2 regions of the Streptomyces africanus genome follow, and region 1 is predicted to be linked to the other one. Evidence: predicted binding sites of a transcription regulator. Region 1 holds the regulator's gene; the other holds the start of a gene.
What was found. Region 1 encodes HspR, which represses chaperone genes until heat shock. Its sites were predicted from a motif close to TTGAGNNNNNNNNNCTCAA; they were not measured.
Positions count from the first base shown of each region.

Region 2: the regulator HspR is predicted to act here: its motif matches at 3,774-3,792, upstream of lon (endopeptidase La).

Region 1 covers NZ_JAUSYP010000001.1:4,662,958-4,672,360, reverse strand. The annotation lists gene QF034_RS21755 (helix-turn-helix domain-containing protein) at 157-1,167, shown strand; gene QF034_RS21750 (helix-turn-helix transcriptional regulator) at 1,185-2,174, shown strand; gene QF034_RS21745 (helix-turn-helix transcriptional regulator) at 2,137-3,174, opposite strand; gene QF034_RS21740 (sugar ABC transporter substrate-binding protein) at 3,318-4,439, opposite strand; gene QF034_RS21735 (heat shock protein transcriptional repressor HspR) at 4,706-5,158, opposite strand; gene dnaJ (molecular chaperone DnaJ) at 5,164-6,342, opposite strand; gene grpE (nucleotide exchange factor GrpE) at 6,379-7,038, opposite strand; gene dnaK (molecular chaperone DnaK) at 7,035-8,894, opposite strand; gene QF034_RS21715 (MraY family glycosyltransferase) at 8,989-9,403, opposite strand, start outside.
Region 2 covers NZ_JAUSYP010000001.1:5,914,339-5,923,741, forward strand. The annotation lists gene QF034_RS27595 (HAMP domain-containing sensor histidine kinase) at 1-461, opposite strand, end outside; gene QF034_RS27600 (response regulator transcription factor) at 458-1,198, opposite strand; gene QF034_RS27605 (spermidine synthase family protein) at 1,323-2,000, opposite strand; gene QF034_RS27610 (rhomboid-like protein) at 2,172-3,023, shown strand; gene QF034_RS27615 (GNAT family N-acetyltransferase) at 2,992-3,639, opposite strand; gene lon (endopeptidase La) at 3,815-6,229, shown strand; gene QF034_RS27625 (MarR family winged helix-turn-helix transcriptional regulator) at 6,405-6,896, shown strand; gene QF034_RS27630 (protein phosphatase 2C domain-containing protein) at 6,930-7,715, opposite strand; gene QF034_RS27635 (nitrate- and nitrite sensing domain-containing protein) at 8,084-9,403, shown strand, end outside.

The DNA.
Region 1 (9,403 bases):
CGACGGCGGAGAAGGTGGCGACAAGCACCGAGCGAAGCATTTTGTTACGCATAGTCGGCTTCGTCCTCACTTGAAGGTCCCCTTTTCCCCCGTCGAATACGACGATGGCTCATTCGGGCACGTCATGGCCACACAATCGGTGCATCATGTTCCTGCATGTTCAGGACCCTGGGGGGTGGAGATTTGAGCGCTAATCGGGCTAAGGGTGCGCATACCCACCCAATCGCTGAGCTCTGCGAGGCGGGAAGTCGTCTCTATACCACGGCTCTGCGCGCTGGACGTGTGGCGCGCGCTGACGCGGAGTCCGCTCCCTGCCTCGTCGAACTCGCTCTGTTGCACCCCGATCCGGACGACCCGACCTGGCTACGCCCCGTGCCGCCGGCGGTCGCGCTGGCACAGCATCTGCATCCCCTCGAGCGGGAGATCACCGAACGCAGGCGCCTGTCCGTGCAACTCGCGGACACCTTCGAGCCGTTCATGGCGATGGGCATGCAGGCGACGGCAACCAGCGATTCCATCACCGTATTGGAGGGCGGTGAGCGCATCAACGCGGCGCTCAATCTGGCCACCGCCCAGTGTCAGACGGAACTTCTGACAGTGCAGCCCAGTGACCGGGTCTCCGAGCGGAGCCTCCTGCGAAGTCTCGAACGGGACAAGCCCTTGATCGACCGCGGTGTCAAGGTCCGCAGCCTCTACCAGCACACCGCTCGGTACAACCCGGAGAAGCTGTCGTACGTCGCCCGGCTCTCCGACGGAAAGGTCGAGTACCGCACCATCGACGAACTGGTCGAGCGCTTGATCATCTGCGACGAGACAGTCGCCTTCATCCCCGCACGTGACGACCAGCAAGTGGCCCTGGAGCTGCGCCACCCCGGGCTCGTCCGTTACCTGATCAAGGTTTTCGAGTACCTGTGGGACCGCGCGGTTCCGATGAGCACCGGCGCGCCCTACGAAGCGGCTTCCGACGGCATCACCGAGATCCAGCACTCCATAGCCAAGCTCCTGGTGGAGGGCCACGTGGACGAGGCCATCGCCCGCCGCCTCGGCATGAACGTCCGTACCTGCCGTGCTCACATAGCCAAGCTGGCGTCGGCCCTGGGGAGCGGCAGCCGAGCCCAACTCGGGTACCTCATAGCGCAGTCGGGGATCCTGAAGCAGGACCACTGAAGAGGAGGACGTTCCGAGTGACGTCGGCGCAACACTTACTGCACGACGCGGAAGAACTGTGCCCTGCCGGGACGGATCTGTACGAACGAGCCCTGCGCGAAGGGCACGTGCCCGCGGAAGCGGCCGATGCCGCGCCCTGTCTGATGGACTTCGGCCTGCTGCACCCCGCCGTCGACGACCTTCACCGACTTGAGCCGGTGGCGCCGGCCGTCGCCCTCCACCGGCTGTTGCGGTCCTCCAGGGAACGGATCGCGCGCGAACGACGACGGGAGGAGCGGCTGGCCGAGACATTCGAGCCGCTCATGGCCGTCGAAGGGCATCGCGCGGCTGCGGCCGCCACCCCGACGCTGACGCTCCTCAGCGGAAAGGAGCGGATCAACGAGGCCATCACCGAGGCCATGGCGGACGCCTCCCGGGAACTGCTCACCATCCAGCCCCGCCCCAAGATCACCAGGGAACGGGTCGAGGCGGCCTACGCCGTCGCCACGGACCGCGACCAGGCTCTGCTGGACCGCGGCGGTCGCATCCGCACCCTCTACCAGCACACCCTCCGCCACTCCCCCTTGACCGTCGCGCACCACGAACGGCTGAGGGGTGACATCGAGGCGCGTGCGCTGGACGAGCTCACCGACCGGCTCATCATCGTCGACCGGGCCGTCGCCTTCCTCCCCGCCGACGACAACGGCGACCTCGCTCTGGACATACGCCACCCGGCCATCGTCGGATACCTGTCCACCACCTTCGACCGGTTCTGGCGCCTCGCCACCCCGGTGTTCCCCGAAGCCGTCGCCCAACCCTCCAGCGACGGCGTCACCCCCCGCCAACGCGCCATAGCCACCCTCCTGGTCGAGGGCCACACCGACGCCGTCATAGCCGACCGCCTCGGCATGAACATCCGTACCGCCCGGGTCCACATCGCCAAGCTCGCCGCGACGCTGGGCAGTCAGAGCCGGGCGCAGCTCGGGTTTCTCATCGCACGCTCGGGGATTCTTGACCAGGGATGCTGAGGGGTGCCGCCGAGCGGGGCCGGCCGTCCAGGCCCGCCTGGGCGATCCGCACCCCCAACTGCGTACGGCTGGCCGCCCCCAGCGTCTCCGACAGCCGGGCGATGTGCGCCCGGCACGTCCGGACGCTGATCCCCAGCCGCTCAGCGATCACCGCGTCCTGGTGCCCTTCCGCCAGCAGGGCCGCGATCGACTGCTCCCGGTGGGAGATGCCCTCGATGCCGGTGTCGGGCAGCGGCGCGGTCAGCGGGATGGCGAGGCGCCAGAGTCGTTCGAACACCGTGACCAGGTACTCGACGATCGCCGGGTGCCGTAGCTCCAGGGCCATCGTGCGGTCGGTGTTGGCGGGGATGAAGGCCACCGTCCGGTCGAAGAGGATCAGCCGGTCGATCACCTCGTCCAGCGTGCGCGCCTCCACCGCGTCGCCCATCAGCTCCAGATAGGTCATCAGACCCTGCCCGTGCCGGGCGACATGCGTGTACAGGTCCCGCATCCGCACGCCCCGGCCGCGCAGCGCCAGCGCCCGGTGCAGCCCCTCGGAGAGTTCCGCCTCGCGCCGGATGCCGCCCGGCTGCACCGTGAGCACCTCGGTCGTGCACGCCTGGGTCGCCTCGTCCATCGCGGTCTGGATCCGGGCGAGGCCGTCCAGGACCCGGATCGCCGGGCCCTCGGCCGCCGACGGGGCCGGCTGCACCTGCCGCCCCAGCCCGGCGTACCGCTCGAACGCCGCCACGGCCGAACCCACCCGCCGCTGGCTCGCGCTGACCTCGTCGTACATGCCGCGCAGCAGCCGGGTCATGACCTCCTGCGGGGGGGTCGGCACCAGCCAGTCCATGTCGTCGGGGTCGGGGTGCAGCAGGGCGAGTTCCAGCAGACAGGGCACCGGATCCGCGTCCCGGCGCGGCACGCGGCCCCGTCGTACGGCCCGGGAATACACGCGATCCCCGGCCTCGCACAGTCGGTCGGCACCGTGTGGATGCTCCTCCGCCCCGTGCCCGGCCATCGCCGATCCCACCCCCGGTGTCGCCGTCGTTCCGCAGCGCAACTATGCGCGGACGGGGCCTGCTCCGCAACACGGCTCCCCGCACCGGCGGACGGCAGACGGCAGACGGCAGACGGCAGACGGCAGACGGCAGACGGATCGGGCTACCTCAGGCCGATCGCCTGGCAAGCCGCCTTGTACTTCGCCGTGCAGATGTCCGACAGCTTGTAGATGTCGTCCGCCACCACCGTGTCCTTGATGTTCTCCTTGGTGAGGGCGACCACGGGCACGAGCTGGGCGGGGATGCCCTTGTGGGTGGGGCTGTCGACCTTGTCGCGGGTGAGGGCGGCGAACTGGATGTCGCGGCCCTGGACCCTGGCCACGGCCATCTCCGCGGCGTTCTCGGCCTCCTGCGGGTACGACTTGTACACGCTCATGTACTGGTCACCGGCGATGATCCGCTGCACCGCCGGGAGCTCCGCGTCCTGGCCGGTGATCGGCGGCAGGTCGGTGACGCCCGCGGTCTCCAGCGCCTTGACGATGCCGCCCGCCATGCCGTCGTTGGCGGAGTACACGGCGGCGATGTCGTCCTTGCCGATCTTCTCGATCGCCTCGGCCATGTTGGCCTCGGCGTTCTCCGGCTTCCAGTCCTTGGTGTCGAAGGACTGCGCGATCGTCACCTTGCCGTTCAGCTCGGACATCGCACCGGCCTTGAACTGCTTGGCGTTCGGGTCCGTCGGCGAACCGTTCATCATCACGATCTTGTCGGAGAGGCTCGCCTTCTCGCCGATCGCCTCCAGCAGGGTGCGCCCCTGGACCTCGCCGACCAGTTCGTTGTCGAAGGAGATGTACGCGTCGATCGGGCCCTCGGCCAGCCGGTCGTAGGCGATGACCGGAATGCCGGCGTCCTTGGCCTTCTGCACGCCGGCGGCGATGGCGTGCGAGTCGACGGCGTCCAGCAGGATCACGTCGACCCGGTCGTCGACCATCTGCTGCAGCTGGGCCGCCTGCGTGTCCGCGCTCGCCTCGGCGTTGGCGTACTCGACGCGGCCCCGGTCGTTGGTGAGGGACTCGACCTTCCTCTTGATGATGGGGTAGTCGAAGTTCTCGTACCGGGTGTTCGCCTTCTCCGGGAGCAGCAGGCCCACCGTGATGTCGTTGCCCTTGGTCGGGCTCGCCTCGTCGCTGCTCCCCGTCGCGTTGAGCACGCCGCAGCCGGCGAGCGTGACGGACATCGCGGCCGCGGCCACGGATATGGAGATAGGACGGCGCATTCGGGAGCTCACTTCGCGTGTGATTCGGACGTGGGCGCACTTTGTGGCCCATGTGACTGAAAAGCCAACGCGGGTGCGCCCCCAGCGTCAAGCGGAACCACTTAACGAGATGACAACACCACGCTCCGCAGCAGTTGTGAAGACTCTGCGGAATCACCTCCAAGTGACATGCACCATCCGGTCATCCACAGGAGGCGCAGCAAAAACACCCCAAGACATACAAAAAGGGCCGGGAGTCTCCTCCCGGCCCCTTTGCGGGCGTACGCGCGTCAGTCGCGTCAGTCCGACTGCTGCTGCCGTTTCGGCCGCCACACCACCAGCGCGCTGGTCTGCTGGACCTCCTGGTACGGCACCAGGTCGCGGCGGTACGACGCGTGCACCGCCGCCTCGCGCTGGCGCATGGCCGCCGCCGCGCCGTCGAGCGCGTCCTCCAGCTCGGCGACCCTGGCCTGGAGCGCGGCGACCTGGTTCTCCAGTTCGATGATGCGCTTGATCCCCGCCAGGTTGATGCCCTCGTCCTGCGACAACTGCTGGACGGTGCGCAGCAGTTCGATGTCGCGGGCCGAGTAGCGGCGGCCCCGGCCGGCGGTGCGGTCCGGAGACACCAGGCCCAGACGGTCGTACTGGCGCAGGGTCTGCGGGTGCAGGCCGGACAGCTGGGCCGCCACCGAGATGACGTAGACCGGGGTCTCCTCGGTCAGTTCATACGGGTTGCGTCGACGACCGTCCATCTGACTCATGCTCCCTTCGCGGCCTGGAACAGCTCCGCCCGCGGATCCTCACCCGCGGTCGCCTCGCGATACGCCTCGAGTGCGTCTCGAGCCTTCCCCGTCAGGTCCGTCGGAACACTCACCTCGACGGTGACCAGGAGGTCGCCCCGGGTGCCGTCCTTGCGGACCGCGCCCTTGCCCCGGGCTCGCATCGTACGGCCGTTCGGCGTGCCGGGCGGCAGCTTCAGCGTGACGGGCGGGCCGCCCAGCGTCGGCACCCGGACCTCCCCGCCGAGGGCCGCCTCGGCGAAGGTCACCGGGACGGTGACGGTGAGGTTGTCGTCCTTGCGGCCGAACACCGGGTGGGAGTCGACGTGCACGACCACGTACAGATCGCCCGCCGGGCCGCCGCGCTCGCCCGGCGCTCCCTTGCCGCGCAGCCGGATCCGCTGGCCGTCGCTGACGCCCGCGGGAATGCGCACCTGCATGGTCCGCGAGGACTTGGCCCGGCCGCTGCCCTTGCAGACCTCGCAGGCGTTCTCCGCGATCAGGCCGCGGCCCTTGCAGTCCGGGCAGGGGTCGGTGAGGGAGAAACCGCCGCCGCTGCCCCGGGCGACCTGCCCGGTGCCGACGCAGGTCGGGCACACGCGCGGCGTGCCGTTCTTGTCGCCGGTGCCCGAGCAGGCCTTGCAGGGCGACTGCGAGGACATCCGCAGCGGGACGGTCGCGCCCTCGATCGCCTCGGTGAAGCTCAGCGTGACCTCGGACTCGATGTCCTGGCCGCGCCGCGGATGCGGACGCGTCCCCGCGCCCGCGCCGCCACGGTTGAACAGGCCCCCGAAGACGTCACCGAGTCCACCGCCGAAACCGCCGGCTCCCTGGCCGCCCTGGGCGCCTCCGAAGAGGTCGCCCAGGTCGAAGTTGAAGGAGCCGCCGCCCGCGCCGGGCCCCGGACGGAAGCCGCCGTTGCCGAAGAGGGCGCGTGCCTCGTCGTACTCCTTGCGCTTCTTGGGATCGCCGAGGATGTCGTTGGCCTCGGAGATCTCCTTGAAGCGCTCCTCCGCCTTGACATTGCCCTTGTTGGCGTCCGGGTGGTACTCGCGGGCGAGCTTCCGGTACGCCTTCTTGATCTCGGCCTCGGTGGCGTCCTTGGGGACGCCGAGGACCTTGTAGTAGTCCTTCTCGATGAAGTCCTTGGTGCTCATCCTCGACGCCCCTCCTTCCCTTCGTCCGCTATGACGTCAGCCCTCTTCCGGGCCACCGCTCTCCTTGTCGTCGGCTTCGGCGGTCTCGTCCGCCTTGACCGTCTGCGCCCCCGGCTGGGGCTCGGCCACGGCCACCCGCGCGGGGCGGATGGTGCGCTCGCCGATCCGGTACCCGGGCTGCAGAATCGCCACGCACGTCGTCTCGGTGACGTCCGGTGCGTAGCTGTGCATCAGGGCTTCGTGGATCGTCGGGTCGAAGGGCTCGCCCTCCTTGCCGAACTGCTGGAGGCCCATCTTGGCCGCCGTGCTCTCCAGCGACTCGGCGACGGACTTGAAGCCGCCGACCAGTTCGCCGTGTTCACGCGCGCGGCCGATGTCGTCGAGTACGGGCAGGAGCTCGGTCAGGAGGTTCGCGATGGCGATCTCCTTGACCGCGATCCGGTCACGCTCGACCCGGCGGCGGTAGTTCTGGAACTCGGCCTGAAGGCGCTGGAGGTCCGCCGTGCGCTCGCTGAGCGCCGTGCGGGCCTGGTCCAGCTGGGCCACCAGAGCCACGTCCTGGCCCGTGTCCCCGGCCGGGGCCGCCCCCTCCTCCTGAGAGGGGGAGTCGGCGGCCTTCGGCTCGGCGTCGTCGGAGGTGGCGCCGGAAGGGACGTCGGGCTGCTGCTCGTCGAAGCCCGGGGTCTCCTCCGTCACGCGGCACCGTCCTTCCGCTCGTCGTCCACGATCTCGGCGTCGACGACGTCGTCGTCGGCCTTGGCGTCACCGGCACCGGCGTCCGCACCGGCTCCGGCGGAGGCGCCGCCGGCCTGCGCGGCGTTCGCGTCGGCGTACATGGCCTGGCCGAGCTTCTGCGAGACGGCCGCGACCTTCTCCGTGGCGGTGCGGATCTCGGCCGTGTCCTCGCCCTTGAGCTTCTCCTTCAGCTCGGCGACGGCTTCCTCGACCTCGGTCTTGATCTCGCCGGGGACCTTGTCCTCGTTGTCCTTGAGGAACTTCTCGGTCTGGTAGACGAGCTGCTCGCCCTGGTTGCGGGACTCGGCGGCCTCGCGGCGCTTGTGGTCCTCCTCCGCGTACTGCTCGGCCTCCTGGCGCATGCGGTCGACCTCGTCCTTCGGCAGCGAGGAGCCGCCGGTGACGGTCATCTTCTGCTCCTTGCCCGTGCCCAGGTCCTTCGCGGTCACGTGCATGATGCCGTTGGCGTCGATGTCGAAGGAGACCTCGATCTGCGGGACGCCGCGGGGCGCCGGGGGCAGACCGGTCAGCTCGAACATCCCGAGCTTCTTGTTGTACGCCGCGATCTCGCGCTCGCCCTGGTAGACCTGGATCTGCACGGACGGCTGGTTGTCCTCGGCCGTCGTGAAGATCTCGGACCGCTTGGTCGGGATCGTGGTGTTGCGCTCGATGAGCTTGGTCATGATGCCGCCCTTGGTCTCGATACCGAGGGACAGCGGGGTGACGTCGAGGAGCAGGACGTCCTTGACCTCGCCCTTGAGGACACCGGCCTGCAGGGCGGCGCCGATGGCGACGACCTCGTCCGGGTTGACGCCCTTGTTGGCGTCCTTGCCGCCGGTCAGCTCCTTGACGAGCTCGGCGACGGCGGGCATACGGGTCGAGCCGCCGACCAGGACGACGTGGTCGATCTCGCTGATGGAGATGCCGGCGTCCTTGATGACGTTGTGGAACGGCGTCTTGCAGCGCTCCAGGAGGTCCGCGGTCAGCTGCTGGAACTGGGCGCGGGTGAGCTTCTCGTCGAGGTGCAGGGGGCCCTCGGCGGAGGCGGTGATGTAGGGCAGGTTGATCGAGGTCTCGGTGGACGAGGACAGCTCGATCTTGGCCTTCTCGGCGGCCTCGCGCAGACGCTGCAGGGCCATCTTGTCCTTGCCCAGGTCCACGCCGTGGCCGGACTGGAACTGCTGGACCAGGTAGTCGACGATGCGCTGGTCCCAGTCGTCACCACCGAGGTGGTTGTCACCGTTGGTGGCCTTCACCTCGACGACGCCGTCGCCGATCTCCAGCAGCGAGACGTCGAACGTACCGCCACCGAGGTCGAAGACCAGGATGGTCTGGTCGTCCTTGTCGAGGCCGTACGCCAGAGCGGCCGCGGTGGGCTCGTTGACGATGCGCAGCACGTTCAGACCGGCGATCTCGCCGGCCTCCTTCGTGGCCTGGCGCTCGGAGTCGTTGAAGTACGCCGGGACGGTGATGACCGCGTCGGTCACCTTCTCGCCCAGGTAGGACTCGGCGTCCCGCTTCAGCTTCTGGAGCACGAAGGCGCTGATCTGCTGCGGGTTGAAGGGCTTCCCGTCCAGCTCGATCTTCCAGTCGGTGCCCATGTGCCGCTTGACCGAGCGAATGGTCCGGTCCACGTTGGTGACCGCCTGACGCTTGGCCACCTCTCCGACGAGCACCTCACCGTTCTTGGCGAAGGCGACGACGGACGGCGTGGTCCTGGCGCCCTCGGCGTTGGTGATGACGGTGGGCTCGCCGCCCTCCAGAACGCTGACGACGGAGTTAGTCGTGCCCAGGTCGATGCCGACCGCACGTGCCATGGTTGATTCCTCCAGCTGACTTGAGTGGAACGGACTCAAGTGTGCACGACGCCTCCCGACCGGTCAACAGAGCTGAGTCGAGCGGGCTCAACTCTTATCCGTTCCTTACACGCAATGGCGCTCTGACCTGCGTCGATACAGTGCGTCGATCGGCGTACACAGGGACACGCGAAAGAGCGAACACGACCAGGAGAGCCCCTCCCGCCACCCACCACAGGGCGTCGCTCCCGATCCGGCCGGCGTGCGCGAGTACCCCGATGAGGACACCGGACAACGCCCCGGCCCCCAGCAGGACGGTCGCCCCCGGCACGGTCAGCCCGAGCCGCCGCAGCCGGTGCGCGAGGTGGTCCGGCCCGCTGCGGACGACGGGCCGCCCGCCCAACCGCCGCGACAGCAGGACGAGTACGGCATCGGCACCCGCCACGGCGGTCAGCGCGAACAGCACGCCCGCGCTCTCCCCGAGCCCCAGCCCGGCCCGGGTGTGCACGGCCCCCGCGGCCAGGACGAAC
Region 2 (9,403 bases), 1.3 Mb from region 1:
ACGATGTTCTCCAGCACCGCGCGCAGGCCCGCGATGGGTGTGCGCAGCTCGTGCGAGACATTCGCCACGAGTTCCTTGCGCTGGCTGTCCTGCGCCTCCAGCTCGTCGGCCATGGCGTTGATCGTCACGGCGAGGTCGCCCAGCTCGTCACGGCGGTTCTCGCGCGTCCGGCGGGTGTAGTCGCCCTGCGAGATGGAACGGGCCACGGCCGTCATCTCGTCCAGCGGCGCGGTGAGCGAATGGGCCACGAACTGCGTAATGAGCAGTGTGGCGATCATCGAGAAGACCGTGATGAAGCGCAGCTCCGTCTTCGTGTGCACCGCGATCACCGACAGGCCCGTGGTGATCAGCACCGAGATGACGACCAGCGCGCCCAGCTTGGTCTTGATCGAGAACGGGCTCACCCCGCCCCAGGGTTCCGGCTCCCGGGGGTTTCTCCGTGCGGCCGGCCCGCCGCTCATGGCGTCGGGGTCTCCAGGGCGTAGCCCACGCCGTGCACCGTGCGGATCCGCTCGGCGCCGATCTTCCGGCGCAGGGCCTTGATGTGGCTGTCGACGGTCCGGGTGCCGGAGGCGTCCGCCCAGTCCCAGACCTCGGCGAGCAGCTGCTCGCGGGAGAGCACCGCGCGCGGGGTGTTCGCCAGGCACACCAGCAGGTCGAACTCGGTCGGCGTGAGGTGAACATCCTCACTCCGCACCCGGACCCGGCGCTGCGCGTGGTCGATCTCCAGCTCACCGAGGCGCAGGATGCCGCTGCGCGGGGTCGCGGCGGCCAGCGCGGCCCGCTCCACGCGGCGCAGCAGTACGTGCACGCGCGCCGCCAACTCCCGCATCGAGAACGGCTTCGTCATGTAGTCGTCGGCACCGACGCCGAGCCCGACCAGCATGTCGGTCTCGTCGTCGCGCGCGGTGAGCATCAGCACCGGCACCGGCCGGGCGGCCTGCACGCGCCGGCAGACCTCCAGACCGTCGAAGCCGGGCAGCATGATGTCGAGGATCAGCAGGTCGGGCTGCCAGGCCTCGGCCGTGTCGACGGCGGCCGGACCGTCACCCGCTGTTTGCACGAGGAATCCCTCGGCTCGCAGGCGGGTCGCGATGGCGTCCACGATCGTGGCGTCGTCCTCGACGACGAGAACCCGGCGCTGTGCGCCCGGTGTAGCCGTCGCCGAACCGTTGTGGGAGGTGTGTGTCTGCTCCATCGCCCGCCCCTGGGGTGTGCTTTCCGGAATCAGTGGGGTGATCCCTCGGTCTGCGCATGGTTGCGATTGACGCTTGAATGATCGGCGTCAGAGGAGCAGCGTACGGGGAGTCAGCACACCTTTGCTATCCAGGGCTGATGCCGAGGTGCACGACGTCCGGAACGCCCCGGGCAACCGGGATCTCTTCGGTACGCACCTGCTGGAACCCGACATTCCGCAGGGTTTCTTCGAATTCCGGAGAGGGCTGGGCGGACCAGACGGCGAGTACCCCGCCGGGCCTCAACACCCGTACGCAGCTTGCCAGTCCGGCCTCTCCGTAGAGAATTTCGTTGCCCTCCGTGACGGTCCAGCCGGGTCCGTTGTCGATGTCGAGGCACAGGGCGTCGTACGTGGCGGATGTCTCATTGACGTAGGCCACGAGATCGGCTTCGACGATGTGCGTGCGCGGGTCGGCGAGGGCCTCGGCGGAGAACGCGGAGAGCGGGCCGTCGCGATGCCATTCGACAATCGCCCGCTCGCGTTCCACGACCGTGATCCCTCCCCAGCGCGGATCCGCCGCCGCGTGGGCGAGGGAGAAGCCGACGCCGAGTCCGCCGATCAGCACGTCCGGGCGGTCCCGGCCGGTCAGGGCGTCCAGGGCCGCGTCGACCAGCCGCCGCTCCGAGCGGCCGTCGGAGGTGTCCATCAGAAAACAGCCGTTCGCGATGATCTCCAGCCGGTCGCCGTGCCGTCGCAGCACGACCTCGCCGTGCGGGCCCTCGCGACGGTCCAGCACGAGGGGGATGTCGTTCGAGGTGGGCATTCGAGCATCCTGGCAGGTGAGGGGTGTCCGACGCCAAGCATTACGGAGCGGCCGGCAGGGGACGCCGTGCGCCGCTGTCAGGTTGCTGTGAATCGGCTCTCGCGTGACGCCCGTCACAGACAGGGGCCGGAGGTGCGCGAAGGGTGGGACATGACGGAAGGAGCGCCCGCCGTGGATCGCACCGCGCCGGCCGACCAGACGGCCACGCCGACGCCTCCGGGCGCGTCCGTTCCCGACGTGTCGGCGCTGCTGGACGGGGTGCCGCGGCAGCGGGCCGGCGGCCGGGTGCCGTGCGGGACCGTGGGTCCGGGTGTACGGGAGCCCGCTGTGGTGGAGAAGCCTCGGCTTCGGGCACCGCGGGTCTGGCGGCTGCTCCCCACTCCCACTGGTGCGCCGTTCACGTTCGGGTACGGGATCGTCCTCTGTCTGACCTCACTGTTCTCCGCGTACGCGGACCCCGCCCTGGTGCACGCCCTGCTCCAGGGTTCCAGTACGGATGTGGCGCACCTGGTGCGGACGCCGGAGCTGGTGCTGGTCGGCAGTGCGCTGTGGCTGGCGGGCGGAGTGGCCTCGCCGTTCGCGATCGGGTTCGTGCTCGTGCTGACCGCGCTGGAACGGCGGATCGGCGGCCTGCGCACGGCCGGTGTCTTCCTGCTCGGGCACGTCCTCGCGACCCTGGCGACCGAGGTCCCGGTCGGGCTCGCGGTGCTGGCCGGGCAGCTCCCCCAGAGTTCGCTGCACCGCCTCGACTACGGCGTCAGCTTCGGCGTCGCCGCCGGCACCGGCGCCCTGGCCGGGCTGCTGCCGCTCTGGCTGCGCGTGCCGCTGCTGGCCGGCTTCGGCGGGATGCTGCTGCAGGACCTGCTCGCCTTCACCGACCCGTTGACGAACTGGGGGCATCTGATCGCCCTGGCCATCGGTGTCGCGACCTGGCCGGTGCTCCGGCGGTGGCGGGGGAGGCGTGCCCACTCCGAGATGAGGGCGAAGCCGTTCAGGTCCGCGGGTCGTGCTTCGCGCTGGTGAGCAGGGCCACCACCTCCCAGCCCAGCGCCTCGTAGAGCCCTCGCCCCGCGGGAGTGCCGGCGAGCACACCGGTCTGTGCCCCTTGCCGTACGGCGGCGCTCTGCAACGTCCGCATGACGAAGCTGCCGAGTCCCTTGCGGCGGTGCTCCGGGGCCGTCTCGATCTGGTCGGCGACGGCGGTGGCGCCCGTCGGCGCGATCTGCCCGCGCGCCGCCAGGGAACCGTCCGGGGCGGCCACCATGACACGCGTCACCCCACCGCGTGACCAGCTGCGCAGCCGGTAGCCGTCGGGCACGTCCGGAGCGTTCCCAGCGGTCAGCGGGACCGTCATCAGGTAGCCGGGTTCGGGGTCGATCCACCAGCTGTCGTCCAGCCAGCCGGCGACCACCGACGGGTCCCGGAACGCCTTCAGCCACACCCCGGCCCCGGTCACCGCGCCGGCCACCTTACGGACGGCCGTCTCGTCGAGATCGTCACCGGTCGCGCCGAACACATGCCGTGTGACGTGCCCGTTCGTCCCCACGTCGATCGTGCAGCCCCACGGCTCGGCCACGGGCGGAGCCGCTCCGCGCGACACGACCCATCCGTCCACCCACGCCTGCACGGTCCTGTCCACGCCGCCCCCTGGTAATAGGCACTAACCCCATTGGTCTGTTACGCCGCTGACTCTACGGCCCTGGTCGCCCCCGACGTCACGGTTGATCGCTCACAGCGAACGGCGGGTGGGGAACATCCGGCGGCTCCCGTGCATTGAGTCGGCATAGCTCAACTTGACTGCCGAAGGGGAGATCATGGCTTCGACGTCCACACCGCTCACCCTGCCCGTGCTGCCGCTCGACGACGAGGTCGTCCTGCCCGGGATGGTGGTCCCGCTGGACCTGAGCGACTCCGAGGTCCGTGCCGCGGTGGAGGCCGCCCAGGCCGCTGCTCGGACAACGCCCGGAAAGCCCCGGGTACTCCTGGTGCCACGCATCGACGGCACGTACGCCCGCACCGGTGTCCTCGGCACCGTCGAGCAGGTGGGCCGGCTGGCCGACGGCGATCCGGGCGCGCTGATCCGCGGCCGGGGCCGGGTGAGGATCGGTGCGGGGACCACGGGTCCCGGCGCGGCCCTCTGGGTCGAGGGCACCAGCGTCGAGGAATCCGTCCCGGAGCCGCTGCCCGGGCAGGTCGCCGAACTGGTCAAGGAGTACAAGGCCCTCGCCACAGCCTGGCTGCGCAAGCGCGGCGCCTGGCAGGTCGTCGACCGGGTCCAGGCCATCGACGACGTCTCGGCGCTCGCCGACAACTCCGGCTACTCGCCGTTCCTGACCACCGACCAGAAGGTCGAGCTGCTGGAGACCGCCGACCCGGTGGCCCGGCTCAAGCTCGCCACCCAGCAGCTGCGCGACCACCTCGCCGAGCAGGACGTGGCCGAGTCCATCGCCAAGGACGTCCAGGAAGGCGTCGACAAGCAGCAGCGCGAGTTCCTGCTGCGGCGCCAGCTGGAAGCGGTCCGCAAGGAGCTGCGCGAGCTGAACGGCGAGCAGGAGGGCGAGGAGTCCGACGACTACCGCTCCCGGGTGGAGGCCGCCGACCTGCCCGAGAAGGTCCGGGAGTCCGCGCTCAAGGAGGTCGACAAGCTGGAGCGGTCCTCCGACCAGTCGCCCGAGGGCTCCTGGATCCGCACCTGGCTCGACACGGTCCTGGAGATGCCGTGGAACGAGCGCACCGAGGACGCGTACGACATCCAGGGCGCCCAGGCCGTCCTCGACGCCGAGCACTCCGGCCTTCAGGACGTGAAGGAGCGCATCACCGAGTACCTGGCGGTGCGCAAGCGGCGTACCGAACGGGGGCTGGGCGTGGTCGGCGGGCGGCGAGGCGGTGCCGTGCTCGCGCTCGTGGGGCCGCCCGGCGTCGGCAAGACCAGCCTGGGCGAGTCCGTCGCCCACGCCATGGGGCGCAAGTTCGTGCGCGTCGCCCTCGGCGGCGTCCGTGACGAGGCCGAGATCCGCGGCCACCGGCGTACGTACGTCGGTGCCCTGCCCGGCCGGGTCGTCCGCGCCATCAAGGAGGCCGGGTCGATGAACCCGGTCGTGCTGCTCGACGAGATCGACAAGGTGGGCTCGGACTTCCGGGGCGACCCGGCCGCGGCCCTGCTCGAAGTGCTCGACCCGGCGCAGAACCACACCTTCCGGGACCACTACCTGGAGGTCGAGCTGGACCTGTCGGACGTGGTCTTCCTCGCGACCGCCAACGTCCTGGAGGCGATCCCGGAGGCGCTGGCCGACCGGATGGAGATCGTCCGGCTGGACGGCTACACCGAGGACGAGAAGGTCGTCATCGCCCGCGACCACCTGCTGCCGCGCCAGCTGGAGCGGGCCGGGCTCGACAAGGAAGAGGTGGCCATCGACGAGGGCGCGCTGCGCAAGCTCGCCGGTGAGTACACGCGCGAGGCGGGTGTGCGCAACCTGGAGCGGTCGATCGCACGGCTGCTGCGCAAGGTCGCGGCCCAGCATGAACTGGGCGAGCGGGAGCTGCCGTTCACCGTCCGGGACGAGGACCTGCGCTCGCTGATCGGACGGCCGCACCACGTGCCCGAGTCCGCCCAGGACCCGGCCGAGCGCCGGACGTCCGTGCCGGGCGTGGCGACGGGCCTCGCGGTGACGGGCGCCGGCGGTGACGTGCTGTACGTCGAGGCGTCGCTGGCCGACCCGGAGACGGGCGCGGCCGGGCTGACCCTGACCGGTCAGCTGGGGGACGTGATGAAGGAGTCCGCGCAGATCGCGCTGAGCTTCCTGCGCTCCCGCGGTGCCGAGCTGGAACTGCCGGTGGGTGATCTGAAGGACCGGGGCGTGCACATCCACTTCCCGGCGGGCGCGGTCCCCAAGGACGGCCCCAGCGCCGGCGTCACCATGACCACGGCCCTCGCCTCGCTCCTGTCCGGCCGTCTGGTCCGCACGGACGTGGCGATGACCGGCGAGGTCTCGCTGACCGGCCGGGTCCTGCCGATCGGCGGCGTGAAGCAGAAGCTGCTGGCCGCCCACCGCGCCGGGGTCACCACCGTGATCATCCCCAAGCGCAACGAGCCCGATCTGGACGACGTCCCGGCGGAGGTGCTGGACAAGCTCGACGTCCACACCGTCACCGACGTCCGCCAGGTCCTCGAGCTGGCGCTGGCGCCCGCCACCGCGGACGTGGCGCCGGAGGTTCCGGTGGCCGCGTGACGGAGGTCATCGGACAAGGGAAGGCCCGGGTCCCGTGAGGGAGGCCCGGGCCTTCACCGTGTGGCGGCCCTGTGGACGCGCACCTCGTGACCTGCGGAATACTTGCCGAGCTGCGGCGATGGCCGCACGTGGCGGAAAATTGCAGGTACCGGGCGACAACCGAGGCAGGGCTCACGTGCACGAGGACGGCAACGACGACGGACACCGGGACGCCTCCCTGGCCGGAACCGGTGTGGATCAGACTGCCTTTCTGGCGCTGGAGCGGGAGCTGACCGTGCTGCTGCGGCGGGCCCGGGCCAGCCAGGGCGAGATGGCCCGGGAGGTCCACCCCGACCTGGAGTCGTCCGCGTACGGCCTGCTCGTACGGCTGGACGAGTGCGGCAAGCAGCGGGCCACCGAGCTCGCCGCCTACATCGGCGTCGGCAAGGCCACGATGTCCCGCCAGTTGCGCGCCCTGGAGGAACTGGGCCTGATCGCCCGCGAGCCCGACCCCGCCGACGGACGCGCCTGGCTGGTAGCCCTCACGCAGGAGGGGCAGGACCGGGTCCGCCGGGTGCGCGAGGCCCGCCGCGCCCGCTACGCCGGCCGCCTGGCCGACTGGGACACCCGCGAGGTGACGGAACTGGCCCGGCTGCTGCACCAGCTCAACCGGGGCATGGAGAAGTAGGACGCGGCGCTCGCCGTGACAGCGGCCGCCTGTTCAGAACTCGGCGTACACGACCGTCGCGTCGTCGTGCGTCTTGCCGCGGCCCAGGAACGATCCGGCCGACTCCGCCCGCTCCAGCGTCCGCACCCGGTCCACCAGTGCCTGCGGTCCCTCTTTGCGCAGGAGGTGGAAGCAGTCCGTCCAGTCGCCCTCCGCGAACCGCTCCACCCAGCGGGCGGCGCCGTCCGTCAGGGCGGCCAGGGCGCGGACCTCGCGCCGGGGCAGGGTGCCGGTCACCGCTCGCCGGGCAACCGAGGGATCGGCCGCCGCAGTGAAGAAGCCGCCCTCCTTGTTGCGGAGCGTGGAGTCCACCAGCGCGTCCGTGGCCAGGGCCGAGCGGGGGAGAAGGGCCAGCCGGTCGTCGAGGAAGGCCGTGACCACGCCGTCCGGGGACTCCACGAGGAGAGCGGAGTCCGACAGGACCAGGTACTCCACCGCCCGGGGGGACCAGCGGGCCATCACCACCGTGGCCTGAGGGGTGCGGGGGTGAGAAAGGTCACAGGTTGAGGCGTGCGCCTCGGCGGTACGCGCGATGGCGCGGGACAAGACGTCGACCAGGGGGACATCCGGGAGTGAAACGGTCAGTTCGGTCAGGGCTCCGCCGAGGCGCGCGGTGAACCAGGGGACGGAATGCAGACAACCCGTCCCGCCCTTCGGGGGTGTGACCCCGTCCAGGACGACGACCGAACCGCCCTGTCCGGAGGCCGGTAGTCCGACACTGGCGAAGTCCTCGTTGGGGCGGTCCGCGTCTCCCGGTTCCGTGGCGAGTTCAGTACGCATCCAGCCAGTCTGCACGAGCCCTTCACAAGGTCCGCAAAACGCTGCCAATGGTTGCCGGACCGGTGCAGTCGAGCAGGTCAGACGCCCCGTTTGGGCTGGAATGATTTGTTCCGGGAAGACGTGGTGGCGAATACTGCCACCGGCCGCGCGTCGCGTCCAACCGGCCTGCCGTGCAAGGCCGCTGCAAGGGCCAGCGGAACTTGCCCGCCAACTCTCCTCCGGGGTTCACTCCTTCGGGTGGCGGGTCAGGTGATGCACGTGCGCTGCCCACCGGCGCTGGGAGGGTCGGGAAGTGTACCTGGAGTACGCACCAGTTGACGGAGCGTCATCCGGGCCCATGAGTTCACGAGTCAGGAATGCGAGCACCGGTGCAGATGTCGCGGCCTCGTCGCACAGGCAAGCAGACGGCCCCCGTTCAGGGCGCTGAGCCGACGCCCCCCACCGGCAAGGGCCGCCCCACTCATGTGCGCAACCGGCTCATCGTCGCCGTCGCCGTGGTCGCCGCGGCCATCGCCGGTGCGGGCGCCCCGTCCGTCCTCGCCGCCTCCGGGCAACTCCACGACTCCCAGGAGCTGGTGACGCTCGCCGAGCAGACGCAGGACGCCCTCGCCCTCGCGCACTCCCTCGCCGACGAACGCGACGACGTCACCTCCTACATCGCGGCCGGCCGCCCCAAGTCCAAGGCGCCCTCCGAACAGCGCAGCGCCCGCGTGGACCGGCAGGTCGAGGAGCTGCGGGGCGACACCGACACGCCCGCCTCGCTCCGCTCCGACCTCGACGACATCGCGGCCGTACGCCGGGCGGCGCTCACCGGCAAGAGCAGCGCCCTCGAAGCGCACCAGGCGTACTCCGCCGCCATCACCGGACTCCACCGGCTCGCCGAGCAGCTGGCGCAGCAGACGCCGCCCCGCGCGGGCTCCGGCGGACAGGCCCTGGCCGAGCTGGACTCCGCCGTCCAGCAGGCCGCCGCGGCCCGGGGGCTGCTGCTCGCCGCCCTCAGCGTGCCGCGCGGCACCTCGGTGATCGACCCGGTCACCGGCCTGCCGACCGAGACCTCCTCGGACGCCGACACCCGGCAGCGCGACGCCCTGAGCGCCGCCGCCCAGCAGGCCCGGCTGCGCTCCGACGCGGCCCTGGCCGACTTCCGCGACACCGCGCCCAAGGCGTCCCGCACCTCCTTCGACAACACGGTCACCGGCACCGAGGTCAACTCCGCCGAGAAGTACCTCGCCACGCTCACCGACCAGCCGACCCTCGCCGGCGGGGAACTCTCCACCAGCACCTGGAAGCTGGACGCGGCCCTCTCCGCCCGGGTCGACCTGATGCGCGGCGTGGAGTCCGCCCTCTACGACCGCCGCACCAAGGATTTGGAGGTGCTGCGCGACGACGACGTCACCGCGCTGGAGATCCGCGTCGCCGTCCTCGGCGCCCTGATGCTGCTCGCCGTCGGCGTCGCCACGGGCATGGCCCGCAGCCTCACACGCCCCCTCGCGGTCCTGCGCCTGGGCTCGAAGCGGCTGGCCGAGGCGGAGGTTCCGGCGGCCGAGGAACCCGTCAAGTTCACCGGCCGCAACGACGAGTTCGCCCAGGTCGTCCGCTCCGTCAACGCCCTGCACGCGCACGCCGTCACCCTCACCGAGCGGATCTCCACGCTGGAGTCCGACCGCAAGCACCTCGTCGGCCAGCGC